3 regions of the Janthinobacterium algoris genome follow, and region 3 is predicted to be linked to each of the others. Evidence: predicted binding sites of a transcription regulator. Region 3 holds the regulator's gene; each other region holds the start of a gene.
The links. Region 3 encodes FNR, which switches genes on or off when oxygen is low (the NO sensors DNR and NnrR bind a similar motif). Its sites were predicted from a motif close to TTGATNNNNATCAA; they were not measured.
Positions count from the first base shown of each region.

Region 1: ACQ4W7_RS14080 (KamA family radical SAM protein) is a predicted target of FNR. The motif match lies at 5,387-5,400, and genes of this name have one in related genera.
Region 2: ACQ4W7_RS11790 (PHA/PHB synthase family protein) is a predicted target of FNR. The motif match lies at 7,681-7,694, and genes of this name have one in related genera.

Region 1 covers NZ_JBNYXZ010000008.1:162,719-172,904, forward strand. The annotation lists gene ACQ4W7_RS14055 (hypothetical protein) at 1-1,194, opposite strand, end outside; gene ACQ4W7_RS14060 (HDOD domain-containing protein) at 1,301-2,167, opposite strand; gene ACQ4W7_RS14065 (DNA-3-methyladenine glycosylase) at 2,444-3,022, shown strand; gene ACQ4W7_RS14070 (methyl-accepting chemotaxis protein) at 3,038-4,729, opposite strand; gene ACQ4W7_RS14075 (cache domain-containing protein) at 4,798-5,256, opposite strand; gene ACQ4W7_RS14080 (KamA family radical SAM protein) at 5,540-6,904, shown strand; gene ACQ4W7_RS14085 (MFS transporter) at 6,907-8,265, shown strand; gene ACQ4W7_RS14090 (fumarylacetoacetate hydrolase family protein) at 8,210-9,058, shown strand; gene ACQ4W7_RS14095 (carboxymuconolactone decarboxylase family protein) at 9,058-9,624, shown strand; gene ACQ4W7_RS14100 (S1C family serine protease) at 9,720-10,186, shown strand, end outside.
Region 2 covers NZ_JBNYXZ010000006.1:284,219-294,404, forward strand. The annotation lists gene ACQ4W7_RS11755 (N-acetylglucosamine-6-phosphate deacetylase) at 1-962, shown strand, start outside; gene ACQ4W7_RS11760 (MFS transporter) at 1,001-2,788, shown strand; gene bcaP (branched-chain amino acid transporter BcaP) at 2,997-4,394, shown strand; gene ACQ4W7_RS11770 (DUF445 domain-containing protein) at 4,472-5,758, shown strand; partial or broken gene ACQ4W7_RS11775 (LysR substrate-binding domain-containing protein) at 5,780-6,076, shown strand; gene ACQ4W7_RS11780 (hypothetical protein) at 6,024-6,287, opposite strand; gene ACQ4W7_RS11785 (GGDEF domain-containing protein) at 6,679-7,581, shown strand; gene ACQ4W7_RS11790 (PHA/PHB synthase family protein) at 7,747-9,564, shown strand; gene ACQ4W7_RS11795 (universal stress protein) at 9,596-10,186, shown strand, end outside.
Region 3 covers NZ_JBNYXZ010000003.1:58,050-68,235, reverse strand. The annotation lists gene modB (molybdate ABC transporter permease subunit) at 1-50, shown strand, start outside; gene ACQ4W7_RS05250 (sulfate/molybdate ABC transporter ATP-binding protein) at 59-769, shown strand; gene ACQ4W7_RS05245 (TOBE domain-containing protein) at 810-1,577, shown strand; gene ACQ4W7_RS05240 (response regulator) at 1,579-4,653, opposite strand; gene fnr (fumarate/nitrate reduction transcriptional regulator Fnr) at 4,893-5,651, shown strand; gene ACQ4W7_RS05230 (FixH family protein) at 5,655-6,179, opposite strand; gene ccoG (cytochrome c oxidase accessory protein CcoG) at 6,234-7,616, opposite strand; gene ccoP (cytochrome-c oxidase, cbb3-type subunit III) at 7,621-8,541, opposite strand; gene ACQ4W7_RS05215 (cbb3-type cytochrome oxidase subunit 3) at 8,534-8,737, opposite strand; gene ccoO (cytochrome-c oxidase, cbb3-type subunit II) at 8,739-9,353, opposite strand; gene ccoN (cytochrome-c oxidase, cbb3-type subunit I) at 9,369-10,186, opposite strand, start outside.

The DNA of each region.
Region 1 (10,186 bases), on a different contig from region 3:
CGGCTGCGCTTCCAGCGGCTGTCCCTTGGCATCGAATTTCAGCGCGACCGACAATTGCGTCACGCCGATGGTGGCCAGTGCATCGCAGATGTCGTCGACTTCGTCCTGCAGGTCGGCAGCCAGGTCCAGCGGCTTGTCGGCGCTGTGCAGCAGCTGGCCGCCCGCCATGCTGACGTTGACGCGCAGCAGCATCTCGCCATGCTCATCGGCCGGGCCGACGACCACCGAGACGTCGCCGGCGTCCACGTTATTTTCCGCCAACGCATGGTTGATGCCCGACATCATCTGCAGCATCGCATACTCGCTCATGCCTTGTTCCTTGCCACCGTGGAACAGATCCTGGTACAAAAAGCTCACTTCCAGGGCGCTGCCGGCCGGCGCCAGGCAGCGTTTCACCAGGCCGCCCACTTCCGTCGTCCACAGCTGGTAGCGGGCCATGCGCGCGTCGAACCAGGCGTCGAGCGCCGCTTCATCCTTCGGTTCCGCATAGAACGGGTCATCCACGCGCTTGAGGGCAAAGCCCAGCAGGAAGCGCAGTTCGACGGCCGTGTCTTGCGGGCCGAAAGCCGTCTCGCTCCAGCCGACAATGCTGCTTTCCAGGCCCGGCGTGGCGACGATCTTCTTGTCCGTCATCGACGCGTACGCATCGCGCACCATCTCGTGCAGGTGGCTATAGGTGATGCGGTCGATTTCATCGAGGTCGTAGGCATGGCTCATCAAGACCACCTTGGCTTTGGCGCTTTCCAGCTGCGACTGTTGAAAACTTTTCACCAGCGTTTCAAACGCGTCCTGGTCCTGGAAACTGTCCGCTTCCTTCAGGCCGCCCGTGCTTTGCACCAGCAGGGGCACGACAAAGGCGTTGATTTCCATGGCCGGGGCATTCTCGCGGCGGATCACGGAAATCGATGCCGCTTCCTCGATATGGCTGCGCAAATACTGGTAGGCGCCCACGTCTTCGTACTTGGCGCGCTCGATGGCGTCGTACAGGATTTCATCCTTCTTTTGATTCAATGCCTTGCGGATCAGGCGGCCGAACTCGACGGCTTGCTCGGCCAGCACCGTGCCCTGCGATTCGCTGTCTTCCTGTTCCGCCAGGTTCAGGGCCATCGTGCACAGCATGCGCGTGACGGACTCATCCTTGTCTTCAGGCGTGTTGGCGGTTTTACGGGGGACAGGGCGCTTATTTTTGGGCATGGCGATCAACAAGTTAAGAAAGACGGGTCAGGCAAACGGAAACGGGCGCCATGGCTATGCCAGGCGCCGGGACGGATCATACAGGCGGACGCGGCCGCCTGATACATCAATGGTCGGTATCGAACATCTCGTGCAACTCGTCGAGCAGGTCGGCGGCTTCTTCCTGCGACAGGCCGAGATGCTGGCAGGCAAGTTCGCCGCCCTTGTCCCACTCCAGCGAGGTACTGTTGCCATGGTAGCGCTGAATGCCCTTTTCGGCCAGCAGCGACAGGGCAACGAGCGAACGGATGGCGTCGTCCGTGGACGGGTCCGCCAGCACCGTGTAGTCGTGGTGGTGCAAAATCGCCCAGGAGACATCGGAGGACAGGCCCCAGTTGCGCGCGAGCAAGCAGCCGATGGCCGCGTGGTTGGTCTGGTGGCGCGCGTCTTCCAGGCTGGTAAAGCAATTGTGCGCATCATTGGCCGCCGCCGCGTACGTCTTGACGTAGTCGGGAAAGCGGTTCATCAGCAAAGGCACGCCGATATCGCAGAACAGGCCGAAGGTATGGGCAATGTCGGGCGGGGCGATGCGCAACTTGCGCGAGGTAAACACCAGGGCGCGCGCGCGCTTGGCCGACACATCCCAGAAGTTGGTCAGTTCCACGCCTTCCGCTTCCAGCGCCTGGCGCGCCAACAAGCCCGTCATCATGGCGCTGCACTGGTTGATGCCGAGAAAGTTGATGCCTTGTTCGACGGATTTGGCCTTGCGCGTGGCACCATAGAAGGGCGAATTGGCCAATTTCAGCAGGGCGCCGGACATGCCGACATCGTCGGCGATGATGCGCGCGATGCGCCGCGGCGACGGGTCGTCTTCGGCCAGTTCCCGCTGCAGGTCGACCAGCAGGCTGGGACGCGGCGGGATGCGGATGGACCGCATCAAGGCGTCAACCGGATCTTCCTGCACTACCTGCTTTTGCGCTGCCGCTCTCATCATCATTGTCTTGCCCGCTGGTTATTCTGTCGTGCGCTGCGCATGGACGGCCTCATGGACGCCTTGTGCAATGCCCGATGATTATCCATGTTTATGCATGGCAATAGTTCATCTCTACAATAGATTGTCGAAAAATTCCTGTTTTTGCCGTGATTGCCACTGATGTTGGTCATTTTGCGACGCAATCAACCCCTGTTTTTATGGTAAAAAAAGTAAGGTGTATTTGTTTTTAAGGCAGCCGCTGGTGCGTATGGGCAGGCGTGGCGCTACAATTGCCACATGAAAAGACTCTTGGCGGGCATCGATTTTGCGGACGATTCTTGCAGCGTGGCGCGCCAGCTGATCGGCGTGACAGTGCTGGTCGACGGCGTGGGCGGGCGCATCGTGGAAACGGAAGCGTATGACCGGCTGGACCCCGCTTCGCACACGTATGGCGGCATGACGCCGCGCAATGCGGCCATGTTCGGCCCGCCCGCGCATGCCTATGTGTACCGCTCGTATGGCTTACACTGGTGCCTGAACTTTGTGTGCCGCGAAGCGGGTCATGGCGCAGGCGTGCTGATCCGCGCCATCGAGCCGCTGGCGGGCCTTGACGCCATGCGCGAACGGCGCGGCGTCGATGAACTGAGGTTACTGTGCTCGGGGCCAGGCAAGTTGTGCCAGGCGCTGGGTGTCACGCATAGGCATAACCGGCTGGCGCTCGATGCGTCACCGTTCATGTTGCTGGCCCGCGAGGATGACGTGACGGTGCAAGCGGGGCCGCGCATCGGCATTTCCAAGGCGATGGAAACGCCGTGGCGCTTCGTGCTGGCCGGCTCGCCCTACCTGAGCAAACCGATGCGCGTACCAGCCGTCTAGCCGTCCGGCCCGGTGTCAGGCGCCGCGCTGGCGGCGGGGCGTGGTGCTGCGGGGCATGCCGCGTAGCGGGCTGTGCAGCGCGCGCCGGTCCGTTCCCTTGACGGGGCTGGCCGGATGCTGGAATGCCTCGTCTTCGCTGTGGCCGGCTGGCGTAGCAGGGCGCTCGTCCAGGGTGAACACGGCCACTGCCGCCGACAATTTGACGGCCTGGTCCTGCAAACTGGCCGCCGCTGCCGCCGCCTGCTCCACCAGGGCCGCATTTTGCTGGGTGACATCATCCATTTGCGTGACGGCCTGGTTCACTTCCGTGATGCCTGAGGCCTGCTCAGCGCTGGCCTGTTTCACGCGCTGGATGATGTCATTGACTTGCTGCACCGAGGCAACGATGGCGCCCATGCTGTCGCCCGCTTGCTGCACGGCCACGCTGCCGCCATCGATGGTGGTGACCGAGGTGGCGATCAGGGTCTTGATTTCCCTGGCCGCCTGCGCCGAGCGTTGCGCCAGTGTGCGCACTTCGGACGCGACCACGGCAAAGCCGCGGCCTTGTTCGCCCGCGCGCGCCGCTTCCACTGCCGCGTTTAGCGCGAGGATATTGGTCTGGAAGGAGATACCATCGATCACGCCGATAATATCCACGATCTGGCGCGAATTGGCGCGTATCGTCGCCATCGTCGTCACCGCCTGCTGCATCGACGCACCTCCTTGCACGGCCAGGGCGGAGGCTTGCCCCGCCAGCTCGCAGGCCAGCTGGGCGTTGTCGGCATTGTCATTGACGGCTTGCGTCAGCGCTTCCATGGCGCTCGACGTTTCTTCCAGTGAACTGGCTTGCATTTCCGTGCGCGCCGACAAATCCAGATTGCCGGTGGCAATTTCACGCGATGCCGTGTCGATCGATTGCACGGCAGCCATGATGGTGCGCAAGGTCTGGTTCAGGTTGGCGATGGTCTGGTCCAGCACGCGCGACGTGGCGGCGATCTCGTCATTGCCCTGCTTGGGCGCACCGGCGATCAGCTTGCCTGCCGCCAGGTCTTGCACGGCGTCGGCAATGCCGCGGATTTCCACCAGCATGGCGCGGCGTACCAGCATGGTCACCACGATGGAGACCAGGATGGAGAGCAGGACGGTCAGCAGCAGGCTCCAGCCCAGGCTGCGAAACTCGGCGCTGGCCGTCGCATGGGCCTGGCTGCTGAGCGTCGTTTCCAGGGCCGATAACTGTGCCAGCTGCGAATTAAACTGGCCGAATTGCGTTTCCGCCTTGAGCATCGAATTGGTGGCGATCGACTGGTCCATCTGCGCCATTTCCATGGTTTCCAGCACGGCCTTGCGGTAGCCGGCCAGGGCCGTGATGGCCGCATCGACCAAGGTGCGCTCGGCGCCCGTGGCTGTGGCGCGCAGCGTGGTCAGCTGGGTGCCGATGGCCGCGTGGCGTGTCTTGATCTGTTGCTCCAGTGTATCGAGGCGAGCCTTGGCGAAGCTGCCATTCGTCCACGACAGCAACTGGTACATATTGCCGTGTACTTGCCTGGCCTCTCCTAGTACGTCGGCGGCCGCCTTCAGATGCGTGATGCGTACCCGTACCATGTTTTCCAGCGAGGAATTTTGCCGCACCATGCCATACCAGGCGCCGCTCGAGCTGAGTATCAGCAGCAGCAAGACCAGGGCGGGCGCCAGCAATAATTTTGGTCCGATGCGTAATGTATTGAGCATGCTTGACTCCTGGCTATGGCTGTTCCAAGCGCAGGCGGCGCACAGCGTTCGTGTACACCGCCGTTGCCTTATTTTTTGTAGATCCCCGCTTCCAGCACCACGTCGTTGACACGCAGGATGTACGTGGTCTTCGGCTCGATCTTGCCGCTGGTGGGATTCTTGTACTGGTAGTCGACCCAGCCCTTGCCCTGCTTTTGCGCCAGCTCGATGATTTCACGGCGATATTTCTTGCCATTCGCATCAGGCACATCCGTCAAATCCTTGCCCACGATGGAAGGATTGATGGGGTGGGCCAGCACGATGCCCGTCTTGATATCGCGCATGTCCACATACAGCGAGCCCTGCACGAAGTCGGGGTCTTTCGCCGTGATTTTCTTCATCATCTCTTCCTTGCCATGCGCCTTCATGAAGGCGGCGCCCCGTTCGGCCATGGCGATGGCGTCTTTTTCCGTTGGTTCGACCGCGGCACTGACGCTGCCGCCGGCAAAGGCCAGGCACAGCAGGCTACCCGTGAATAAGCGTTTCATGACAGCTCCTTGTGAGAATCGAGGGATGTGTTGCACAGCCGTAATTTACGTCGTCGAGGGTCCCATCAAATTGCGATGGAACAAACTAAGGTGTTGCTTGTAGGCAGCGAGCAACGTATCGGAAGGCTTGTTGATGTGTAGCAATTTGGTTCTTTATGGCAAGAATTATGATGACTTTCACAGCATGCGGAGCTGGCATGGTCTGTGGGAGAAAAGGCTGTAATTGGCCGATATAGGACAAATTTCATGAAAGTTATCGCTATTTATTAGCAAGGAGACTATCGTGTCCGCACTCATTACCGAGCCGTTTTCAACCAAGTTCAAGCCGTATACGCGGCAAACCATTCATCAGGCGCGGCAGTGGGAATGGCTGCCGGAAGAGCAGCGCGAAGCCGTGCAAGTGGTGTCGCACGTCTTGCCGTTTCGCACCAATGCCTATGTGCTCGACCAGTTGATCGACTGGAACAATATTCCTGACGATCCCATCTACCGCCTGGTTTTTCCCCACCGCGACATGCTGCCGCCCGAACAGTACGCGCACTTGCGCGACCTGGTGCTGCTGCAGCGTGATAAGGCTGCCATCGATGCCTATGTGCATGGTATTCGCTTGGGCATGAATCCCCATCCTGCCGGGCAGATGACGCATAACGTGCCGAAAGTCAACGATGCGCCCGTGCGCGGCCTGCAGCATAAATATGCGCAAACGGTGCTGTTTTTCCCCAGCGCGGGCCAGACGTGCCACGCGTATTGCACCTTCTGCTTCCGCTGGCCCCAGTTCGTCGGCATGGATGACATGAAATTCGATGCGCGCGAGTCGCATGAGTTGGCCGCCTATCTGAAACTGCATCCGGAAGTGACGGACGTGCTGATCACGGGCGGCGACCCGATGATCATGAATACCCGCCAGTTGGCGGCCTACCTGGAACCACTGCTCGAACCGGGCCTGGAACATATCCAGAACATCCGCATCGGTACCAAGGCGGTGGCGTATTGGCCGCAGCGTTTTGTCTCCGACCGCGACGCGGACGATTTGCTGCGCCTGTTCGAGCGTATCGTCAAGGCGGGCAAGAACCTGGCCGTGATGGGCCATTACAGCCATGCCGTGGAGTTGCGCCAGGACATCGCCCAACAAGCGGTGAAACGCATCGTCTCCACGGGCGCCACCTTGCGCATGCAGGGGCCGCTGATCCGCCACATCAATGAAGACCCGGCAAGCTGGGCCGAACTGTGGCAGACGGGCACGCGCCTGGGGGCGATTCCGTATTACATGTTTGTCGAACGGGACACGGGGCCGCGCGGCTATTTCGAGTTGCCGCTGGCGAAGGCACATGAAATCTTCCAGGCCGCCTACCAGATGGTGTCCGGCCTGTCGCGCACCGTGCGCGGGCCCTCCATGAGCGCGTTCCCCGGCAAGATCGTCATCGATGGCATCGTCAACATCCATGGTGAAAAACTGTTTGCCCTGCAATTTTTGCAGGCGCGCAACCCGGACTGGGTACGCAGGCCGTTTTATGCGAAGTTCGATGCAGAAGCGACGTGGATAGACGATTTGAAGCCCGCGTTCGGCCACGATAAGTTCTTTTTCGAGACGGATGAGGTTATGCCGCAGTTGCCGCATAAAATCATCCGCCTGGCACAGGCCGCCTGAGCATGCACGGCGCCGGCGTCTCTTCCCGTTCCGGCGTGGCCGTGTTTTGTCTGGTGTTCCTGCCGTTTGCGCTCGGTCATTACCTGTCGTGCCTGCTGCGCGGCGTCAATGCCGTGCTGACGGCGGAATTGCTGGGCGCCATCGCCCTGACGCCGGCGCAGCTGGGCTTGCTGACCAGCGCCTTTTTTCTCGCCTTTGCGCTGGTGCAACTGCCGATCGGCATGGCGCTCGACCGTTACGGCCCCCGCACGGTGCAACTGTGGCTGCTGGCGCTGGCGGCGCTGGGTGTGTGGCTGTTCAGCCGGGGCCACAGTTTTGCCGAGCTGATGTGGGCGCGGGCCATGATGGGGGCAGGCCTGGGCGGCTGTTTCATGGCCGCCGTGAAAGCGATCTCGTGTGCTATCGCTCCCGTGCGCCTGCCTTCCGTGCACGGCTATCTGATCGCCGTGGGCGGCCTGGGTGCGGCCACGGCCACCATGCCCGTCAAGCTGGCTCTGCACTACACGGACTGGCGCGGCGTCTTTCTGGGCCTGGCGCTGGCGGCGCTGGCCATCGGCTTGCTGATCCGCCTGCTGTCGCCGGTGCTGCCGGCGCCCGTTGTTGCCATGAACAAGGTGAGCAAGGTCAGCAAGGTCAGGGTATGGAGCGTGTACCGCGATCCCGGCTTTCGCCGCACCATCGCGCTGATCCTGCTGCCGCACACGGTGTTCTTTGGCGTGCAGGGCTTGTGGGTGGGGCGCTGGTTGGCCGACGTGGGCGGCCTGTCCGATGTCAGCGTGGCGTATTTTTTGTACCTGGGCATGGCGGCCGTCATCTTCGGCGCCATCGGCATGGGCATGCTGACGGAATGGGCTGGGCGGCGTGCGATTGAACCCATGCAAGTGGCGGCTGCCGGCATCGTCCTGTTTGTCGCTGTGCAAGTGGCGATGGCGTTTAACGTCGTGCCCAGCCTGCCCATGCTGTCCGTGCTGTTTACCTTGCTGGGCACGGTGACGGGCCTCGAATATGCGATCGTCGCGCAAAGCATGCCGGCCAGCTTGACGGGCAGGGCGGCCACCTGCCTGAATCTGCTCATTTTTACGGGCGCCTTCCTGGTGCAGGCGGGTTTTGGCCTGATCCTCGGCTGCTGGCCCCTGAACAGCTTGCAGCAGTATCCGCCGCAAGCGTATCAGGTGGCGTTTGGCGTGCTGGCGGCCTTGCAACTACCGGGACTTGCGATGTTTTTCATCCACCGCTACAGGCGTGCCGGGCCATCCGGTAAAATGGCAGCCTGCACAGCGGCAATGATCAACTCCAAGGAAGACTATGAAACTCGTTCGTTATGGACGTCCAGGCAAGGAAAAACCGGGCCTGATCGATGAAGAAGGCAAACTGCGCGACCTGTCCGGCGTGGTTCAGGATATTGATGGCGCGCAACTGTCCGACAAGGCCCTGCGCAAGCTGGCCAAGCTCGACGAAAAGACGCTGCCCCTGGTGCGCGGCAATCCCCGCTTTGGCGTGCCGCTGGCGAAAGTCGGCAAGTTCATCGGCATCGGCCTCAATTACGCGGATCACGCGGCCGAATCCGGCATGCCGATCCCGGCCGAGCCCATCGTCTTCATGAAGGCAATTACTTGCCTGAATGGCCCGGACGACAATGTCGTGTTGCCCAAAGGTTCGAAAAAGACAGACTGGGAAGTGGAACTGGGCGTGGTCATCGGCACGCGTGCGCAGTACGTGAGCGAAGAGGATGCGCTGCAATACGTGGCCGGCTATTGCGTCGTCAACGATATTTCCGAGCGCTCGTTCCAGCTGGAGCGGGGCGGTCAATGGGATAAAGGCAAGGGCTGCGACACCTTCGGCCCCATCGGTCCGTGGCTGGTGACGCGCGATGAAGTCATCGACGAGCAAGACCTGGACCTGTACCTGGAAGTCAATGGTAAACGCATGCAGACCGGCAATACGCAAACCATGATCTTCACGGTGGCGCAGATCGTCAGCTACCTGTCGCAATTCATGACCCTGGAACCGGGCGACGTCATCGCCACGGGCACGCCGCCGGGCGTGGGCCAGGGCCGTAAGCCGCAGCGTTTCCTGAAGAAGGGCGACAGCATGCGCCTGGGCATCCCCGGCCTGGGCGAACAGCAGCAGGACGTGGTCGCCTGGACGGCTTGATGGCCGGTAGCGATATCGACCGTCTGCCGCCGCTGCCTTTGGCGCAGCTCGACGCGCAGCAGCGCGTGGCCGCGCAAGCCATCATCGACGGTCCGCGCGGGGCGTTGTACGGCCCCTTCGTGCCGCTGATCCGCAGCCCCGAGCTGATGGAAACGGCGCAACGCATGGGCGAGTATTTGCGCTACCGCAGCGCCATCGGCACGCGCCTGTCGGAACTGGCGATTCTGGTGACGGCGCGCCAGTGGAACCAGCAAGTCGAGTGGGCCATCCACGCGCCGCTGGCCGTGCAGAACGGCATCGCGCAAGCGGCCGTGGACGCCATTGCCGCGCGGCGCGCGCCGCTTGCCCTGAAAGAAGATGAGCAAGCCGTGCACGACTTTTGCGTCGAGTTGCAGCAGAACAAGCGCGTCAGCGATGCCACGTATGCGCGCGCGCTGGCGCTGTTCGGCGAACACGGCGTGGTCGACTTGATGGGCATCAATGGTTACTACACTTTCCTGGCCATGGTCATGAATGGGGCGCAGACAGCGGTGCCGGCATTGGGCGTGCCGCCCTTGCCCGCCTGATTAGAAGAGTTCTTCAGGAAAAGATGGATAAAGTGTAATGTGGTTGAAATTATTCAATATATAATTTTGCTTCCCTTCCATTGCCAACAAGCTCAATGAAAACTCGTCCGTACTTCACCCTGATGGGCCGCGCCTTGCTGGCGTTGGCCCTTTCTTTTTCCCCCTTGATGACGGTGCGCGCGCTGGCCGCCGAGACCGCCGCTACCGCGAACCCCGGCGCTTCCGCCTTGGAAAATTCCGTCGTCAAGGTGTTTTCCACCCTGCGCGGGCCGGACCCCTATAAACCCTGGAGCAAGGCTGCGCCGCAAGAGGTGACGGGTTCCGGCGTCGTCATCGAAGGCCGCCGCATCCTGACCAATGCGCACGTGGTCGGGTATGCCAGCCAAGTGCAGATCCAGGCGAATGGCGCCGGCGACAAGATACCGGCGACCGTGCTGGCCATCTCGCGCGGCATGGACCTGGCCTTGCTGAAAATCGATGACGACAGTTTTTTCGCCAGCCACAAAGCGGTGCCGCGCGCCAATCTCTTGCCGGACGTGCGCGATGCCGTGCTGGCGTATGG
Region 2 (10,186 bases), on a different contig from region 3:
TGCACGTGCACGGCGCGGCCGGCGTCGACATCATGGAAGGCGGCGACGCGGGCGCCACCGTGGCGCAGGTGCATGCGCGCCACGGCACCACGGCCTTGCTGGGCACCACTCTGACGGCCAAGGAACCCTCGATCCTGCGCGCCCTGCAAGGCCTGGCCGGCGTCATCGCCGAGCGCCCGGCCAACGGCGCGCGCATGCTGGGCGTGCACCTGGAAGGACCATTCCTGAACCTGCACCGCCTGGGCGCGCAGCCGCCCGACGTGGTACAAGCCAGTCTGGCGCTGGTGCAGCGCTTTCACGCCATCGCCCCCATCAAGGTGCTCACCATGGCACCGGAAATCCCCGGCCATTTGGCAATGATCCCGCAACTGGCGGCGCTGGGCATCCGCGTGCAGATCGGCCACAGCGCCGGCACGTATGACGAAGGCGTCGCGGCCCTGAAGGCGGGCGTCTCCGGCTTCACCCACCTTTACAACGGCATGACGGGCATGACGCACTACGACCCCGGCATGGTGGGCGCGGCGCTGGCGCATGCCGAATACGCGGAAATCATCCCCGACCTGCAGCACGTGGCCAAGGGCGCCCTGCGCGCCGCCCTGCGCGCCATTCCGCGCCTGTACGGCGTGACGGATGCCACCTCGGCCACCGGCATGCCGGACGGCGAATACGGCCTGGGCACGCAGCGCGTCTACAAATGCCTGGGCTGCGTGCGCCTGGCCACGGGTTCGCTGGCCGGCAGCGTGCTGACCATGGACCAGGCGCTGCGCAATTTCGTCGACCTGGGCCTGGACCTGGCCGACGCCTCGAACCGTTTGTCGCTGTACCCCGCCGATTACCTGGGCGAATCCGAACGGGGCCGTTTGGCGCCCGGCGCCTGGGCCGATATCGTCGTCCTCGATTCCACACTACAGCCAGTGTCCGTCTTCGTCGAAGGCGCGGCCATCGATCTTTCCACCCGCTAGACCACCTCCCCCAACCTCAACCCCGTCCCGGAGTTTTCATGCACGACACGTCACACAAGGCCCCTGTGTGGGCCATGCGCTACCTGCTATTTATTGCCGGCATGGGGGGATTGCTGTACGGCATAGACATCGGCATCATCGCCGGCGCCCTGCCTTACCTGGAATCGACGGCCTCGGTGGCCTGGAAACTGACAGCCCAGCAGCTGAGCTTTATCGTCGCCGCCGTGCTCTTGGGTTCAGTCCTCTCCTCGCTGTTCGCCGGCGCCCTGGCCGACCTGCTGGGCCGGCGCTGGGTGATGTTCCTGGCCGGCGCCCTGTTCAGCGCCAGCATTCCGCTGATCGCGCTGGCCGACGGCTACACGCCGTTGCTGCTGGGCCGCCTGCTGCAAGGCATCAGCGGCGGCTTGATCGGCGTCGTCGTGCCCCTGTACCTGGCCGAATGCCTGCCCGCGCAACAGCGGGGACGGGGCGCGGCCCTGTTCCAGCTGCTGCTGACCATCGGCCTGGTGGCGGCCGCCCTGATCGGCCTGCTGCAAGCGCAGACGGTGGAAACGGCAACGCAAGCGGCGCAAGCCTTGCCGGAAGCTGGCCGCATCGCCGCCATCTTCACGGCCAAGGACCACGCCTGGCGCAGCATCTTCTGGGTCTGTTTGACGCCGGGCCTGGTATTTACCGTCGGCGCCCTGCTGCTGGCCGAATCGCCGCGCTGGCTGGCGCAACGGGGCCGCATCGGGCAGGCGCGCCAGTCCCTGCTGCGCACGCGCCTGCCCGCAGCCGCCGAGCTGGAATTGCGCGAGATGCAAGACACGCCAGAGAACGCGGCAAAGGCGAGTGGCAAGGCCAGGGATCCGCTGCTGAGCCGCCGCTACGTGCTGCCCTTCCTGCTCGCTTGCCTGATCCTGGCCTGCACGCAGGCGACGGGCATCAATTCCATCCTTGCGTATGTCGTCAACATCCTCAATCAGGCGGGCTTGTCGGGCGCCTCGGCCAACATGGCGGACGTGCTGCTGAAGGTACTGAATGCCGTGATGACGGTGGTGGCCGTGCTGCTGGTGGACCGCAAGGGCCGCAAATTCCTGCTGATGCTGGGCACGGGCGGCATCGTCGTCTCGCTGCTGGCGGCCGGCTTGCTATTCCGCGGCGCCGAAGCGCACCTGGCCGACGTGCGCCCCGCCATCGCCACCCAGGTTCAGGCGGACGGCCTAACCCTGCACCTGGACACCGCCACCCTGCAAGCCCTGGGCGCGGCGGCCGACGGCACGCCACAACAACTAACCATCGCCTACGCCTACGGCCCGTTCACCAACGTGAAAAGCTTGCGCAGCGACGATCCCGTGCTGCGCCAAGTGTCAATCGCCCGCGAAGACGCCGTGCAGGCCGACAGCGTGATCGGCGTCTTCTTCCGCAAGCTGCACCTGAATCCGTTCGCCGACCCGGCCGCCGGGCGCGAGGCGCCGCTGCGCATCGAAAAGGCCAGCCTGGGTCCCGTGCCGTCGTCCACGCATGGCTGGCTGGTGGCGATTGCCATCTGCGTGTTTGTTTCCAGCTTCGCCGTGGGACCGGGCGTGTGCGTGTGGCTGGCCCTGTCCGAGCTGATGCCGACACGCATACGCTCGAACGGCATGAGCATCGCCCTGCTGGTGAACCAGTTCGTCTCGACGGTGATCGCCGCCATCTTCCTGCCAACCGTGGGCTTGCACGGTTATTCGACGCTGTTCTTCTTTGGCGCTGGTTGCACGGTACTGTACTTCCTGGCTGCCGCGTTTTTATTGCCAGAGACGAAGGGCAAGACGCTGGAAGAGATCGAAGCGCACTTCGCGAAGTAAGCCAAAGTAACCATTTGTAGCAGTCTCCTTTCCAGCCCCGGCCACATTCGGGGCTGTTTTTTTGCCTGCAAGACAAGCTTGCGGGCTGGCGCGCACGGCAATGTACAGTTTTCCTTCTGGAATCTTGGCCGCCTGGGCTAGAATCTGGCTGCGTCGTGCTGCCCACGAGGCGGCAATGGCGCCATGACAAAAACTACCAGGAGACACAGTGAGCTTATTTAGAACCAAGAATTTGGATGACATGATTGCCCACAGCAAGAAGCCGGGAGGACTGGCCAAGGTGCTGGGGCCCTTCGACCTTGTCCTCATGGGCATAGGCGCCATCGTCGGCACCGGCATTTTCGTGCTCACCGGCACGGGTGCGCTGACGGCCGGCCCCGCCCTGTCGTTATCGTTTGTCGTGGCCGCTGTCGCCTGCTGCTTCGCCGCCCTGTGCTATGCGGAATTCGCCTCCACCGTGCCGGTGGCCGGCTCCATCTACACCTACAGCTATGCCACCCTGGGCGAGCTGGCCGCCTGGATGATAGGTTGGGACTTGCTGCTCGAATACGGCCTGGCCGCGGCCGCCGTCTCCGTCGGCTGGTCCGGCTACTTCCAGTCGCTGCTGTCGGGCTTTGGCATCGCCCTGCCCGTGGCCCTGACGGCCGCCCCGGGCGCCCTGCCCGGCGTGACGACCTTCATCAACCTGCCGGCCCTGATCATCATGCTGCTGCTGACGGCCATGCTGGGCTGGGGCGTGCGCGAATCGGCGCGCCTGAACAACATCATGGTGGCCATCAAGGTGGGCGTGGTGCTGCTGTTCATCATCTTCGGTGCGCGCCACGTGCAGCCCGCCAACTGGCAGCCCTACATGCCGTTCGGCTACCATGGCATGCTGAGCGCCGCCGCCCTCGTGTTCTTCGCCTTCATCGGCTTCGACGCCGTGACCTCGGCCGCCGAGGAAGTCAAGAAGCCGTCGCGCGACTTGCCAATCGGCATTATCGGCTCCTTGGCCGTGTGCGCCGTGCTGTACGTGGTGGTGTCAGCCATCATGACGGGCATCGTGCCGTATCAAAAATTCCTCGGCGTCGACCATCCCGTCTCGCTGGCCCTGCAATACGCGGGTGAAAACTGGATCGCCGGCTTCGTCGACCTGGGCGCCATCCTCGGCATGACCACCGTGATCCTGGTGATGGCCTTCGGCCAGACGCGCATCATCTTCGCCATGTCGCGCGACGGCTTGCTGCCAAAACGCCTGTCGACCGTGCATCCACGCTTCCATACGCCGTTCTTCGCCACCTGGCTGGTCGGCATCGTGTTTGGCCTGATCGCCGCCGTGATCCCACTCAACATCCTCGCCGAGCTGATCAATATTGGCACCCTGGCCGCCTTCACCATGGTTTCCGTCGCCGTGGTGGTGCTGCGCAAGAAGCGTCCCGACCTGCCGCGCGCCTTCCGCTGCCCCGGCGTGCCGTATGTGCCGGCGCTGGCCGTGATCCTGTGCGTGGGCCTGATGACCTTCCTCAGCTGGGTCACCTGGATGGCCTTTACCATCTGGCTGGTGATCGGCCTGGTCATCTACTTCGGCTACGCGCGCCGGCGTTCGCTGCTGCACCCACCGCAGTAAAAAGTCCAATGCAGCGACATATTCTGTCGCTGCCGCGGTTAAGATGGCGGTCTCGCAAGCAACGCAGGCCGCCATCCATGCAACGTTCCCCCGACCTCATCGCACAGCTGGACCAGAGCACGGATCAGCTCAAGCGCGCGCGCCTGCGCAACATGCAGCTGCTGGCCGTCGGCTTGCTGCTGCTCGCCGCGCTGGTCTTCGCCGTGGCCCGCTCGCAGCGGGGCGGCCATCCCGCCTGGGGCTATGTCGAGGCATTCGCCGAAGCGGCTATGGTGGGGGCGATTGCCGACTGGTTCGCCGTCGTCGCCCTGTTCCGCCACCCGCTGGGCATTCCCTTGTGGCATACGGCCATCATCCCTAACAGCAAGGCGGACATCGGCCGCAGCCTGGGCGCCTTCGTGGAAAACCATTTCATTACCGAGCAAGGCATCGCCGAACGCATCGTGCAAGCCGATCCTGCCGCGCGCCTGGGCGCCTGGCTCAGTGACGAGGTCCACGCGCAGCAGCTGGGCATGGCCAGCGCCGGCGTGGTGAAACAGCTGCTGGCGATGGCCGATCACGACAAACTGGGCCGCCTGTTGCATGTACAGGCCAGCAACTACCTGGGCCAACTGAATTTGTCGGACGTGGCGGCGGACTGCATCGACGCGCTGATCGCTGACGGCAAGCCGCAGGAACTGCTGGACTTCCTGCTCGACCGCAGCGCCGCCTACCTGGACGACGAGGCACACCACGCCGCCATCGGCGACTTCGTGCTGGGCGCCTTCCAGATCGAGAACGCGCTGGTGAAAAAAGCCGTGAAAGCGTACGAGCCGCGCATGATCGCCTCGCTGCAAAAGTTTGCCCTCGCCGTGCGCATCGATCCAACCCACCCGCTGCGCCAGCGCATCGCCGGCTGGATCGCCGACAGCGCCTTGCACCTGAAGGCCGACCCGCACTGGCAGGATACCGTGCGCCGCTACCAGTTGCAGCTGATCGCCAGCGACACGCTGCAAGCCATGCTGGGCGACGTCTGGAACCACATCCGCACGCGCCTGCTGGCCGACCTGCACGCGGACCAGCCCGTGCTGGCGCAAGCGATCGCCAGCCTGGCACGCAACACGGGCCAGGTGCTGGACGCGGATATGCACGCGCGGGAATGGCTGAACGGCGCCATCGTCGCCGGCAGCGGGTCGCTGGTGCGCCGTTACCGGGGCGAAGTGGGCGCCTTCATCGCCGGCCGACTGGACCTGTGGAGCAAGGACGAAATGAGCGAGCGCATCGAACTGGCCATCGGGCGCGACCTGCAATTCATCCGCATCAACGGCACCATCGTGGGCGGCCTGGCCGGTTTGCTGATCTACGCCGTCAGCCATGCGTTTTAAGCCTGCAAGCCATCGTCACCAGCGCTGCGCGGCTCCGCCTTCGAAGATGATTTTCTGTTGATCCGCGCAGCCGAGCCGGGCCAGGGCCTGGCCCTTGTGCCGCAGCTGTACGCGCAGGAGGAAATCGCCGCCGGGCGCCTGGTGCATGTGCTGGATTTGCCCTGGCCCGCGCGCTTTGCCTGTTACCTGGCGGCGCGGCCCGACACGGCCACGCGCCCTGCAGATCAGGCATTCATGGCATGGGTCTGCGAAGAGGCGCAGGCGGCTAAAGCGCCCCATCTCCGTCCGCGCACGACACCACGCCGCACACGGTGCTGAACAACATCGGCACGCCGGCGCGCCCCATGGCGATGCAAGTCACGGCCGGTATTACAGCCAATAACAGGGCCAGGTAGGCGATCGCCTTCAGACGCCGCACGGGTGAGCGGAACACGCCCGCACCCGGCCCTTGCGGATGGCGCGCGCTGCCGGACGGCCGCTGGTCCTTGTACACCGCTTCGCTACCCCTTGCCGGTATTTTCGTAAGCATGTCCGTCTCCTCCATCCACAGTGACCAGCCTGGCATGTCAGGCCGGGCGTGCCTTCGCATGCCGATCTGCATGCATTCTATTTTGCCGCATAAATTTACCAAATACAATAAATAAATCCACAAAAAAATAGTTTCCTCTATCAATAGGTAAGCAGCATGGCGGAAAAATTGCCTTACCCGAGAGTGAAGATGCCTACAACACGCTGCAGCTCCCGTCAAGACTTACATTTCCTAGCGCATGAAAACTAAATTAAATCATTAAAATCATAATATTTGTTTAAATCATTTTTGTTTAATGTATGATGGTTTTCAAGGAAAAATCAAGGCGATACAGCAGCTCTCCTTGCTTCGGTCGCCCGACATCTCTGCCTTCTTTACAGGAGACAAGCACATGAACAAAATCCTGGCCTTGCGCCTGCTCGACGCCGCCGATGACGCCGCCATCATCATCGATGCCGGCTCGCGCATCCGCTATGCGAACGACGCCATGTACGCGCTGAGCGGCTATGCTCCGGACAGCCTGACGGACCGGCAGCTCGAAGCGCTGTTGCCGGACGCCGTGCGCGAACAGCATGGCGCGCAGATCGGCGCTTATCTGGCCGGTGAAAAGAAGTCCACGGTACTCGGGCACAAGCGCCATTTCGCCATGCGCCACCGCGATGGTTCGATGCTGCCCATCGTGCTCAAGGCCATGGATCTGGGCAAGCTGGACGATGAGAACTACATGGGGGCCTTTTTCATCGACCAGCGCCACGAACGCGCCATGGAACAGCAGAATGCGGCCCGCTGGAAGCAACTGCAGCGCAGCGCCCTGAGCGACTCCCTGACCCGCCTGCCCAACCGCCGCGCCTTCGAGATCGACGCCGCGCGCGCGGCAGCGCAGGCCCGGCGCGCGGGTAGTCCGATGACCATCGGCATCGCCGACATCGATTTCTTCAAGAAGGTCAATGACCAGCACGGCCACGCCGCCGGCGACGCCGTGCTGCAAGCCATCGCGGCCGTGCTCCAGTCCCAGGCGCGGGCATCCGATGTCGTCGCCCGCGTGGGCGGCGAGGAATTCGGCCTGCTGTTCCCCCATACGGACATGGCCATGGCGCGCCAGGTGGCCGAACGCATCCGCCTTGCCGTGGCCGCAACGTGCGTCGACTTCGAGCAGACGCCCATCACGGCGACGATCAGCATCGGCCTGGCGCCGCTACCGGCAGACGGCGACTGGAAAGCCGGCTTCGAACTGGCCGATACCGCGCTGTACCAGGCCAAGAAGAATGGCCGCAACCGCGTCGAGGAAGCCTGATAGAGCAACATGTGTGTCAAATCAGCAGCAGCTATTCATGCAGGAAACGGGCGCGGCCATCCAGGCGGCAAGCGGCACACTGCATGCATCCTGGCAAACTTGATGTAGATCATAATTTTTTGAACAAGCTCTTGCTATCCTGTAAAAAAATGACGGGAGTCCTGGATGAGCAAGACGCAGCCGAGCAATGTGGAGCAACAAGTTGAACATGAGCGCCAGGGCAGCGCTTGGCAAGGCGTGCCGGCGCCCGACTATCCGGAAAGCGCGCCGGAAGGCGCCACGCTGGACCTGCTGCTGAACGCCTGGCTGGGCAAGTTCACGGGCGGCATTTCGCCGGCCGCGCTGGGCAACGCCTATGCCGACTGGCTCAGCCACCTGGCGCTGGCACCATCGAAGCAGCAAACCCTGCTGCAGGAAGCGTGGAAGAAAATCGGGCGTTGGCAACAATTTGCACTGCAATCTGCGCTGCAGCCGGCCCAGGCCGGCAGCGCCAGCGAGCCAGCGTGCATCGCACCGCTGCCGCAGGACCGGCGCTTCGAGGACCCGGCGTGGCAGCGCTGGCCGTACAACCTCATCTACCAGGGCTTCTTGCTGCAGCAGCAATGGTGGCACCGCGCCACCACGGGCGTGCGCGGCGTCTCGCCGCACCACGAGGATGTCGTCACATTCACCGTGCGCCAGTGGCTCGACATGCTGGCGCCGTCGAACTTCATGCTGACCAATCCCGTGGTGCGGCAGGCAACCTTGGCAAGCGGCGGCGCCAACCTGGCGAACGGCGCGCAGCACCTGGCCGACGACTGGCGCCACGCCGCCATGGGAGCATATGCACCCGACCAGCGCAGCTACAAGGCAGGCGACAAGGTGGCCGTCACGCCCGGCAAGGTGGTCTACCGCAATGACCTGATCGAGTTGCTGCAATACGCGCCGACGACAGCGACAGTGCATGCCACGCCCCTGCTGTTCGTGCCGGCGTGGATCATGAAGTACTACATACTCGACCTGTCGCCGCACAATTCGCTGGTGCGCTACATGGTGGAGCAGGGCCACACGGTGTTCATGATTTCATGGAAAAATCCGCGCGAGGAAGACCGCGAGCTGTCGCTGGAAGATTACCGCCAGCTGGGCGTGATGGACGCGCTCGACGCCGTTGCGCGCATCACGGGCGCGCCGCAGGTGCACGCGGCCGGCTACTGCCTGGGCGGCACCCTGCTGGCGATTGCCGCCGCAAGCATGGCGCGCGACAGCGATGCGCGTTTGGCCAGCCTCACCATGCTCGCTTCACAGGTGGACTTCAAAGAACCGGGCGAACTGTCGCTGTTCATCGACGAGAGCCAGGTGAGCTTCCTGGAAGCTGCCATGTGGAAGCAGGGCTACCTCGATACGAAGCAGATGGCGGGCGCCTTCCAGCTGCTGCGTTCGAACGACCTGATCTGGTCGCGCCGGCTGCGCCATTACCTGCTGGGCGAAGACGAGCGGGACAGCGACCTGATGGCCTGGAATGCGGACGCCACGCGCATGCCTTGCCGCATGCACGCGGAATACCTGCGCCGTTTGTTCCTGCACAACGACCTGGCCGAAGGGCGCTACCGCACGGCAGGCCGGCACATCGCCCTGCCCGACATCGACGCGCCCATCTTTGCCGTGGGCACGCTGACGGACCACGTGGCGCCATGGCGCTCCGTCTACAAGCTGCAACTGCTGACCGACACAGACGTCACCTTCCTGCTCACCTCGGGTGGCCACAACGCGGGTGTGGTCTCGCCACCGGGCCAGGCACGCCGCAGCTACCAGATGGCCACGCACCGTCACGACGCGCCGTATATCGACGCGGACAGCTGGCAGCGCGACGTGCCGCGCCACGACGGTTCGTGGTGGCCCGCCTGGCAAGCCTGGCTGGCAGAGCGCTCGGGCGCGCAGGTGGCGCCTCCGGCCATGCCCCCTGGCCTGGCCGACGCGCCGGGCGACTACGTGCTACAGACTTGACAACCGACTTCCGACAACCGAGGAAAACGCCATGCCCTACACTACCCTGCTGGTCCACGTAGACAATTCCCACCACTGTGCCCAGCGCATCCGCCTGGCCGTGCGCCTGGCCATTGCCGAAGGCGCCCACCTGATCGGCTCGGCCATGAGCGGCATCTCGCGCTATGCGTATGGCGGCGGCGTCAACGCGCTGCAATTCGCGCCGGCGCAGATGCAGGCGCTACGCACCCAGGCCAGCGTAGCCTTGCACGACTTCGAGCGCATCGCCCGTGAAGAAGGTCTGGGCACCTACGAAACGCGCTTCGTCGACGACGACGCGCAAGGCGCGCTGCTGCTGCAGGCGCGCTATTGCGACTTGCTGATTCTCGGTCAGACCGACGCGCAGGATACGCCGTCGCGCGTCATCGCCGGCACGCCCGAATACCTGATGCTCCATTGCGGCAGGCCCGTGCTGATGGTGCCGCATGCGCCGTCCGCTGCGCTAGCGGGCAACGCGCAGCATCCGCTGCTGGCCTGGAACGGCAGCGCCGAAGCGCTGCGCGCCATCACCGATGCGCTGCCGCTGCTGCAACGCGCGCAGCAGGTGACCCTGGCCGTCGTCAATTCGCACGCCCAGCCGGCC
Region 3 (10,186 bases):
TGCTGTTGTCGGCCGGCCGTCTGGCGCCCGGGCGCATTGCGCACAAATGACACTGATGATGACGCCTATGCAACTCGACCTCGACCTTCGCGCCACCTTGCGCTCCGGCAAACGCCGCTTCGAGCTGCAGGTGCAATGCACGTCCAGCAGCCAGCGCATCGCCATGTATGGCCCGTCCGGCGCCGGCAAGAGCATGACCCTGAAAGCCATTGCCGGACTGTTGACACCGGACGCCGGCCATATCCGCCTGAATGGCCGTACCCTGTTCGATTCCGCCGCCGGCATCAACCTGCCGCCGCAGCAGCGCAACGTGGCCTACCTGTTCCAGGACTACGCGCTGTTTCCGCACCTGACGGTGCGCCAGAACGTGGGCTTCGGCCTGGCGCGGGGCTGGTTCAACCCGCGTGCGCGCGAAAAATTGCAGAAAGTCGAGCATTGGCTAGCCGCGTTTCATTTGCAGGAACTGGCGCACCAGTTCCCCGACGAGTTGTCCGGTGGCCAGCGCCAAAGGGTGGCGCTGGCGAGGGCGCTCGTGGCCGAGCCGGCCGCGCTGCTGCTCGACGAGCCGTTTGCCGCCCTCGATCCGGCCCTGCGTGTCAAAATGCGTCTGGAATTGAGCCAGTGGCAGCAGCGCCTGGACGTGCCCATGATCCTGATCACGCATGATCCGGAAGATGCGCGCATCCTGGGCGAGCATGTGCTGTACTTGCGTGACGGACAAATTGACAGCATGGAAGAAAATAGGGCATTGGGTGAACGCATTGGATAAATCAGCGGCAGCAGAAATCGGCCTGCAAGGCTCGGTATGGATGACGGTGGGCGGCGAGCACCTGGGCGGCGTCGGCCGCGTGGAATTGCTGGGCGCCATCGCCGAATGCGGCTCCATCACGCAGGCGGCCAAACTCGTCAAGATGAGCTACAAGGCGGCCTGGGACGCCATTGACGCCATGAACAACCTGGCTGGCGAGCCGCTGGTCGAGCGCTTGACGGGCGGCAAGGGCGGCGGCGGCACGCGGCTCACCCCACGGGGGCGCCAGCTGGTCGACAATTTCCGTATCATCGAGCGCGAGCATGCCCGTTACCTGCGCCAGCTGGGCAGCCAGGCGGAAGGCATCGCCGACGATCTTTTACTCATACGGAGAATGGCCATGAAAACCACGGCACGCAATCAATTCCTGGGCAAAGTTGCTGAAATGAAACAGGGCGCCGTCAACGATGAAGTCACCCTGGCATTGCCAGGCGGCCAGCACATCGTGGCCATCGTCACGCAGGGCAGCAGCGAAAGCCTGGGCCTGGTGCCGGGCGCGGAAGCGTTTGCGCTGATCAAGGCGTCGTCGATCATCCTCGTGCTCGATGGCGAAGGAGCGCGCTTTTCCGCGCGCAACCAATTGGCCGGACTGGTGACGCGCGTGCAGACGGGCGCCGTCAACACGGAAGTGGTGCTGGACTTGCCGCGTGGCGGCACGATCGCTGCCATCATCACGAACCAGAGCAGCACCGACCTGGGCATTGAGATCGGCAGCAAGGTGACGGCTATATTTAAGGCTTCCAGCGTGATTCTGGGCGTACCGGCCTGATTTAATCTTGTAAGCGCGCCAGCCACTCCCGCGCGGCGGCCAGCGCCTGCTCGAGTTCCTGCGCCGTGTGCGCCAGCAGCGCCGGCACCTCGTCCAGGCGGCCCGCGTCGATGGCTTCCTCGGTGGCAAACGCGGCGCGGATCAGGCGCTTCGTGCCCAGCGTACCGACGGAACCGCGCACGCCGTGCAGGATGCGCGCCACGTCGCTGTGGCGGTCCTCCTGCAACGCTGTTTCGGCGTCGCGCGCGGGCGTCATGCCCTTGTTCAGCGCGTCTTCCACCATGCGCCGCAGCACGCCGCGCCCCTTTGCATCGCGCCCCATCACGCGCATCAGCGGCGCCATGGAAAACACTTCCTCATCGGCAACGGGCGCCGGCTCGGCCGTCTGCACTTGCGGGCGCTTGGGCAGGTGGCGCAGGATGACTTCCATCATCTCTTCCACCACCACGGGCTTGGCGATGAAATCGCTGATGCCGGCCGTCATACAGCGCTCGCGCTCGGACGCCAGCACGCCGGCAGTCATGGCGATCACGGGCAGGCTCAAACGCAGTTCCGTGCGGATGATGTGGGTGGCGCTGAAACCGTCCATGATGGGCATCTGCATGTCCATCAGCACGATGTCGTAGCGCAGCGCCTCCGTGCGCAGCCGTTCCACGGCTTGCAAGCCGTCGCCCACCACGTCCAAAGTGGCGCCCATGTGCTCGAGGATGCCGCGCGCCACGGCCTGGTTCAAATGATTGTCTTCCACCAGCAGGAAATGCGCGCCGGCCAGCTCCGTGCCCAGCGGCTGGTGCAAGATGCGCTGCTCGCCGCCGTCGTTCTTGGTGATCAGCGCCTGGTGCAGGGCATCGAACAGGCTCGATCCCGTGATCGGCTTCATCAGCACGACATCGGCCTCGGCGGCGCTGGAAATTTCCTCCAGGTGATTGCGCGCGAAGGCGTTGACCATGACCACGATGGGCTGGCGTTGGCCGATGGCCGCCTGGCGAATGGCCTTGGCCGTGGCCAGGCCGTCCATGACGGGCATGTGCCAGTCTGCCAGCACCACGTCGTAGGGTTGCTGCTGCGCCAGGCGTTCGCGGTACAGTTCGATGGCGGCAAAGCCGGAGTCCACTTCGTCGGCCAGCCAGCCCCACGCCTCGATCAGCTTGACGATCAGTTCGCGGGTGGTGCGGTTATCGTCGGCCACCAGCAGGCGCAGCTGGCCCAAGGCCGGCGTGCGCCGCGTTTCGGCCGGCTGCGCCAGCATGTCGAACGGCACGCTGAACCAGAAGCGGCTGCCCTTGCCTTCGCTGCTGGCGACGGCGATGTCGCCGCCCATCATGTGGATCAGCTGCTTGCTGATGGCCAGGCCCAGGCCCGTGCCGCCGAAGCGCCGCGTGATGCTCTGGTCGCCCTGTGAAAACGCGGAAAACAGCTGCTGTTGCTGCAGCTCCGTCATGCCGATGCCCGTGTCGCGCACTTCGAAGCGCAGCCAGGCGCGCCCGTTTTCGCTCTCGGCCAGACTGACGGCCACCACCACTTCGCCGCTCTCGGTGAACTTGATGGCATTGCCGGCCAGGTTGACGAGAATCTGCTGCAGGCGCTGGGCGTCGCCTACCAGGCGCCGCGGCACGTCGGGTTCGACGGCGATGGCCAGTTCCAGCTCCTTTTCGCCCGCATTCATGGTCATCGTCGTGGCCAGGGTATTCATGACTTCGTCGAGATCGAATTCGACGGGCGACAATTCCATGCGGCGCGCCTCGATCTTCGAATAATCGAGCACGTCGTTGAGGATGCCCAGCAGCGACTGGCCCGCCACGCGCACCATGGTCAGATACTTGCGCTGTTCCGTATCGAGCTTGGTATTGCCCAGCAAGTACACCATGCCCAGCACGGCATTCAGGGGCGTGCGGATTTCATGGCTCATGTTGGCCACGAAATCGCTCTTCGCGCGGTTGGCCGCCTCGGCCCGGTCACGCTCCTGTTCCAGCTCTGCCGCGCGCGATTCGAGCTCCTGCTGCAGGCGGTCGCGTTCGCTCATCAGGCCGTTGAACGCTTCCGTCAGTTCGCCGATCTCGTCGCGCTGCTGCACCGGCACGGGAGTGAAGCGGTTGCCGCTGGTGCGCAGGGCCAGCAGGGTGTCGCGCAGGCGTACCAGCGGCGACAGCAGGCGCACGGTGACCCAGCCCAGAACAAAAGCAGCCAGCAGCGAAGCGAGGATGCTCCACAGTACCAGCCGGTACAGTACGCCATCGAAGGGTTCGAAGGCATCCTCGACGGGCAGCGAGGCACCCAGCAGCCAGTTCACGGATTTCAGGCGCTTGAAGCTGTTGACGGCCGTGATGCCGCGGTTGTTGGTGCTGACCATGCTGCCTTCGCCATCTTCCTTCAGCAACTGCGTGGTCGTCAGGTTGGCGTTCGGCTGGCGCGGCTGCAGCAAACGGCTGGTGTCGGGATGCAGCACGTAGCGCGGCACGGCGCCGCGCGTGAGGATGAAGTAATAGCCGCTCTTGCTGATCTTTTCCGAGCGCAGGCGTCCCAGCAGGTTATCCTTGTACAGGCGCAGCACGCCAATCACCACGCCGGCCACCTGGCCATCGGCGGTGAGCACGGGCGCCACCATCTGCACGATGGGCATGCCGCTTGATTTGCCCAGCATCGGCTCGGTGATCATGGGCTGGCGCGTGCGCACGACGGTTTGGAAGTATTCGCGCTCGCCGACGTTGATGCCGGCGCGTCCCGCGACCCGCGGCATGTCGGCCACGATGGCGCCTTGCGCATCGAGCACCAGCACGTCGTCGAACAGCACCAGCATCGCGCGGCGCGCATAGTATTCGCGCAATTGGGCGGGCTGGGCGATCAATTCCGGCGGCTGCTGCCTGGCCGTCAGCGCGACGATCTGCAGCAGCATGCCCAGCTTGTCGTCGAGCTCGGCAGCGGTGCGGGTGATCAGGGCTGATTGCTGGCTCAGCAGCACTTTGGTGAAGTCGGCGCGCATGTGCTGCACCTGGATCATGGTGACCAGCGCGATCATGGCGATCGAGGTCAGGCTGGTGGCTAGCGCGACTTTTGCTTTAATGCCGAGAGGCTTCATGATTTCCTTTTCAGTACCGGGCGGCACAGGCGGCAGATAATGCTGTCAGGAATTTTCCTATCAATACCCGAGCTTGGCAAGCGGCGCGGCGCAAATTGCCCTCCCCGCATGGGCTTTTGACGATGTTGCCATATAATTAAAGTCAGAACGTCGTTTATTCAGCGCAATTGCGGTGAAATTGGCACACGGCAACCGTGTATGCAGTAAACTTGTTATTGCATTTTCTAAAAGGTATTAACATGACTGAAGCGCTACTCACTCCCACCTTGCCCATAGTGAACGTGGAAGCGTTGCGTGCGCGATGCTCGACCTGCAGCATGCATCAATTGTGCCTGCCGATGGGTCTCGATGTGGGCGATATGGACAGGCTGGACCAGATCATCGGCCGCCGCCGCAAGATCGTGCGCGGCGCCTCGCTGTTCCGCATCGGCGACTCGTTCCAGAACCTGTATGCGATCCGCCTGGGGCACTTCAAGACGTACCAGATCAATCCGGGTGGCGAAGAGCAGGTGACGGGTTTCCAGATGGCCGGCGAACTGCTGGGCATGGACGCCATCAGCGCCGACCGCCACCACTGTAATGCCGTGGCGCTGGAAGACAGCGAAGTCTGTGAAATACCGTTTTCCAGCCTGGAACAATTGCTGGGCAATATGCCGACCCTGTTGCGCCATTTCCACCGCATGATGAGCCAGGAAATCACGCGCGAGCAAAGCGTGATGCTGTTGCTGGGTAATATGCAGGCGACGCAGCGTTTTGCCGCCTTTATCGTCAACCTGGCCTCACGCTATGAAGCGCGCGGCTATTCGGCCAGCAAATTTCAGTTGCGCATGTCGCGCGAGGAAATTGGCAATTACCTGGGGCTGACCATCGAGAGCGTCAGCCGTCTGCTGTCGAAGTTCAAGAAGGAAGGCTGGCTGCGCGTCTCGAATCGAGAAATTGAAATCTTGCAGCCCGCCAAGTTGAAAGCCATTACGGCTGGTACCGACGTCTGCAAGTAAGCTTTACAGCTCTGCGTCAGCATGCAGCGCGATGCTGCGCTGCAGGGGCCAGGTCCAGATGCCGGACAGGCGCCACTCGCGTTTATCGTTTTCCACCAGCACTTGCCAGCGGCTGCGCTCAAGCATCGGCAGCGCTACCGAGAAGTTGCCGGCCGCATCGGGCTGCACCAGCAGCTTGATATCCTTTTCCGGCAAGGTCGCATGCGCCAGATGCAGCTGCAGCGGACCCTGGTAAGCCTTGCCGAAGCTGTGCACGGAACCACTGAGGCGCGCGTGCGCCACATCATAGGATAAGCTGGTATCCATTGCCAGGTTGCTGGCGATCGTGTCGCGCTTCAAATCCTGGTTGATTGCCTTGCCCTGCTTGTAATAGTCGCCCACCACCAGCGCATCGGGCTGCGTAAACGCGATATAGCCCATGAAGCTGCCGACGACCACGGACAGGCCTGGGCCGATCATCAGCAGCCAAGGCCAGCGATGCTTGTACCACGGTGCAACGGGTGCTTGCAGCTTGAGACTGTCGGACATGATATTTCTCCTGTTTGATCAGCCAGTCCCCATGCGGGGACTGGCCTTCCTACATTAGCGCGGCACGATGAATACCGCGCTTTCACGTACATGCAGCGATGGGTCGTCCAGCGAGTGCAATTCGATCGCAATCTTGTTCGAGCCCTTTTCGCCGACCCCGTGCGGCACGCGCAGGCGGATCGGCCAGCCCAGCGTTTCCGTCGGCTGCAACATCACTTCTTCGCGCGTCAGCAAGGTCAGGCCCGGCAAGCCGGAGACGCTGATTTTAAAATGCTGGCTTTGCTCCGAGGTGTTCATGATCTGCAGGCGGTAGACGTTTTCGATCATGCCGTCTTCCACTTCGCGTCCCATCGAACCGCGGTCGCGGATCACGTCCATTTTCAGGGGCGTGCGCAAGGCCAGCGAAGTACACACGGCGATGATGATCAAAGCCAGGATGGAAGTGTAGATCAGCACGCGCGGGCGCATGGCGCGCTGGCGTATCTGCTTCGAATTGAAGTTGTTTTCCATCGCATGGTCGGTACTGTAGCGTATCAAGCCCCGTGGCCGCTCGACTTTGTCCATCACGCTGTTGCAGGCATCGACGCAGGCGGCGCAACCGATGCATTCATACTGCAGGCCGTTACGGATATCGATGCCGGTCGGACACACCTGCACGCACAGGGTGCAGTCGATGCAATCGCCCAGCTTGTCGTTGTTGCCGGCCTTCTTGCTCATGGCGCCACGCGGTTCGCCGCGCTTGGTATCGTAGGTGATGATCAGCGTGTCCTGGTCGAACATGGCGCTCTGGAAGCGTGCGTAGGGGCACATGTATTTGCACACCTGCTCGCGCAGCCAGCCCGCGTTGCCGTAGGTTGCCAGGCTGTAGAACAAGACCCAGAACCATTCCCAGGGACCGAAATTCAAGGTGGTCACCGCCTGCGCCAGTTCCTTGATCGGCGTGAAGTAGCCGACAAAGGTAAAGCCCGTCCACAGGGCGATGGCGCCCCACACCAGGTGCTTGGCCGTCTTCTTGAAGGCCTTGCGCACGGAGGGACCCTGCTTGTCGAGGGCCATGCGCGCGCTGCGCGTGCCTTCGATGCGGCGTTCGACCCACAGGAAGATTTCCGTGTATACCGTTTGCGGGCAAGAGAACCCGCACCACACCCGCCCGGCAATGGCCGTGACGAGGAACAACAAATACGCACAGATGATCAGCAGGGCCGCCAGATAGATGAAATCCTGGGGCCACAGCACGACGCCGAAAATGTAGAACTTGCGCGTGGTCAAATCGAACAGCAGGGCTTGCCTGCCATTCCAGGTCAACCACGGCAAGCCGTAGAACGCCAGCTGGGTAAGCCATACGCATACCCATCGCCAGGTAGCGTAGCGTCCTTTGGCCTCGCGAGGGTAGATTTGCTCGCGGGCCGCATACATCTTGATGACTTGAGGTTCCATTACATCATTTCACGGGCGTCTGGGGATTCGACAGGCTCCAGACATAGGCCGACAGCACGTGTACCTTGGACTCGCCGAGGAAATCGCTGAAGGCCGGCATGGTGTTGCTGCGTCCCTTGCGTACGGTTTCCATGATGGTATCGGCACTGCCGCCATACAGCCAGATCTTGTCCGTCAGATTCGGCGAACCCAGCATCGGGTTGCCCTTCGCATCGGCGCCATGACAGGCCATGCAGGCGCCGAACTTGGCTTTGCCCAACACCGACTTGACGGGATCCGAGGTGGAACCGGACAGGCTCAGCACATAGTGGGCCACGTTCTCGACATCCTTTTCGGAGCCCAGGGCGGCGCCCATCGGTGGCATCTGCCCATTGCGGCCGTGCAGGATGGTGGTCTTGATGATGTCAGGTTCGCCGCCATACAGCCAGTCCTTGTCGGTCAGGTTGGGGAAGCCCTTGTTGCCGCGCGCATCCGAACCGTGGCATTGCGCGCAGTAAGTCAGGAACAAACGCTGGCCGATGGCTTGCGCCTGCGGATCGGCGGCCACCGTCTTCAAGTCCTGGCTCAGGTACTTGTTGAACAGGGGGCCGTAGTCGGCTTCCGCCTTCTTCAGCTCTTCCTCGTACTGGCCAGTCGATTTCCAGCCCAGGCTGCCGGCATAGTTGCCCAGGCCCGGATACAGGAACAGATACGCCAGGGCGAAGACGATGGTGATGTAGAACAACCACATCCACCAGCGCGGCATTGGCGTGTTGAGTTCCTTCAAGTCCTCGTCCCAGACGTGGCCCGTGGTGCCGTCGGCAGGGGCGCCGTCGACCACTTTGATTTTCGACTGCGAGTACAGCAGCACGCCGCAGCCGATGATGCCCAGCAAGGACAGCACGATAATGTAGATATTCCAGAAGCCATTGGTAAAGTCAGCCATGGTTGCGCTCCTTTGCCACGCTCATCTCGGCCTCGGCCGGATAGTCCAATGCGTCATCGGCGAACGGCAGGCGTGCCGCCGCGTCGAAGTCGCTGTTGCTGCGGCTGAACGTCCACCACAGGATGCCTACGAACGTCGTAAAGGAAACCACCGTCATGACGCTGCTGGCGCTGTCAAACAGGTTTTCGATTGCCATGCTAATTCCTTGTTTTGATTAATGTACCGAGGCCTTGCAGATAGGCGACCAGGGCGTCTTCTTCCGTCTTGTCCTGCAGCTGCGCCGGGCCGGCGGTGATTTCCGCATCGCTGTACGGCTGTCCCAGGCGTTGCAGGGCGCGCATCTTCGGCATGATGTCGTCAGGCACCAGCTTGGTCTTCGCCAGCCATGGGTAGGCCGGCATATTCGACTCGGGCACCACGTCGCGCGGGTTGTTCAAGTGCGTGCGGTGCCATTCATCGCTGTAGCGGGCGCCCACGCGGGCCAGGTCCGGCCCCGTACGCTTGGAACCCCACTGGAACGGACGGTCATACACGAACTCGCCAGCGACCGAATAGTGGCCATAGCGTTCCGTTTCCGCGCGCAGCGGACGTACCATCTGCGAGTGGCAGTTGTAGCAGCCTTCGCGCACGTAAATGTCGCGGCCCGCCAGGCGCAGCGGCGAATACGGCTTCAGGCCGGCGACCGGTTCCGTCGTGCTCTTCTGGAAGAACAGGGGAATGATTTCGACGGCGCCGCCGATGCTGATCACCACCGTGACCAGGGCGATCAGCAGCCAGGGGTTTCTCTCAATCCATGCATGTGAAAATTTCATTTGCTTTTGCTCCTATCAGGCGTGCGCCGCGTTCAGTTCCGGAATGCGGGCGACGGGGAGTTTGCTGCCGCGCAAGGTCATCCAGGTGTTGTAGCCCATGATGCACATACCCGACAGGTACAGCAGGCCACCGGCCACGCGTACCACGTAGTACGGATATGTTGCTTTCACGCTTTCGACAAAGGTGTAGGTCAGGGTGCCGTCCGGATTGACCGCGCGCCACATCAGGCCCTGCATCACGCCGGCGATCCACATTGCCGCGATGTACAGCACGATGCCGATGGTGGCCACCCAGAAGTGCACGTCGACCAGGCGCGTGCTGTGCATCTGCGTGCGGCCCGCCAGGCGTGGCAGCAGATAGTAGATCGAACCCATGGTGATGAAGCCCACCCAGCCCAGGGCGCCCGCATGTACGTGGGCAACGGTCCAGTCGGTGTAGTGCGACAGCGAGTTGATGGTCTTGATCGACATCATCGGACCTTCGAAGGTGGCGATGCCGTAGAACGACAGCGAGACGATCATGAATTTCAGGATCGGATCGGTGCGCAGCTTGTGCCACGCGCCCGACAGGGTCATGATGCCGTTGATCATGCCGCCCCAGCTTGGTGCCAACAGAACCAGCGAGAAGACCATGCCGATCGATTGCGTCCAGTCAGGCAATGCCGTGTAATGCAGGTGATGCGGGCCGGCCCACATGTAGGTGAAGATCAGCGCCCAGAAGTGGACGATGGACAGGCGGTACGAGTACACGGGGCGCTCGGCCTGTTTCGGGATGAAGTAGTAGACCATGCCCAGGTAGCCGGCGGTGAGGATGAAACCCACCGCGTTATGGC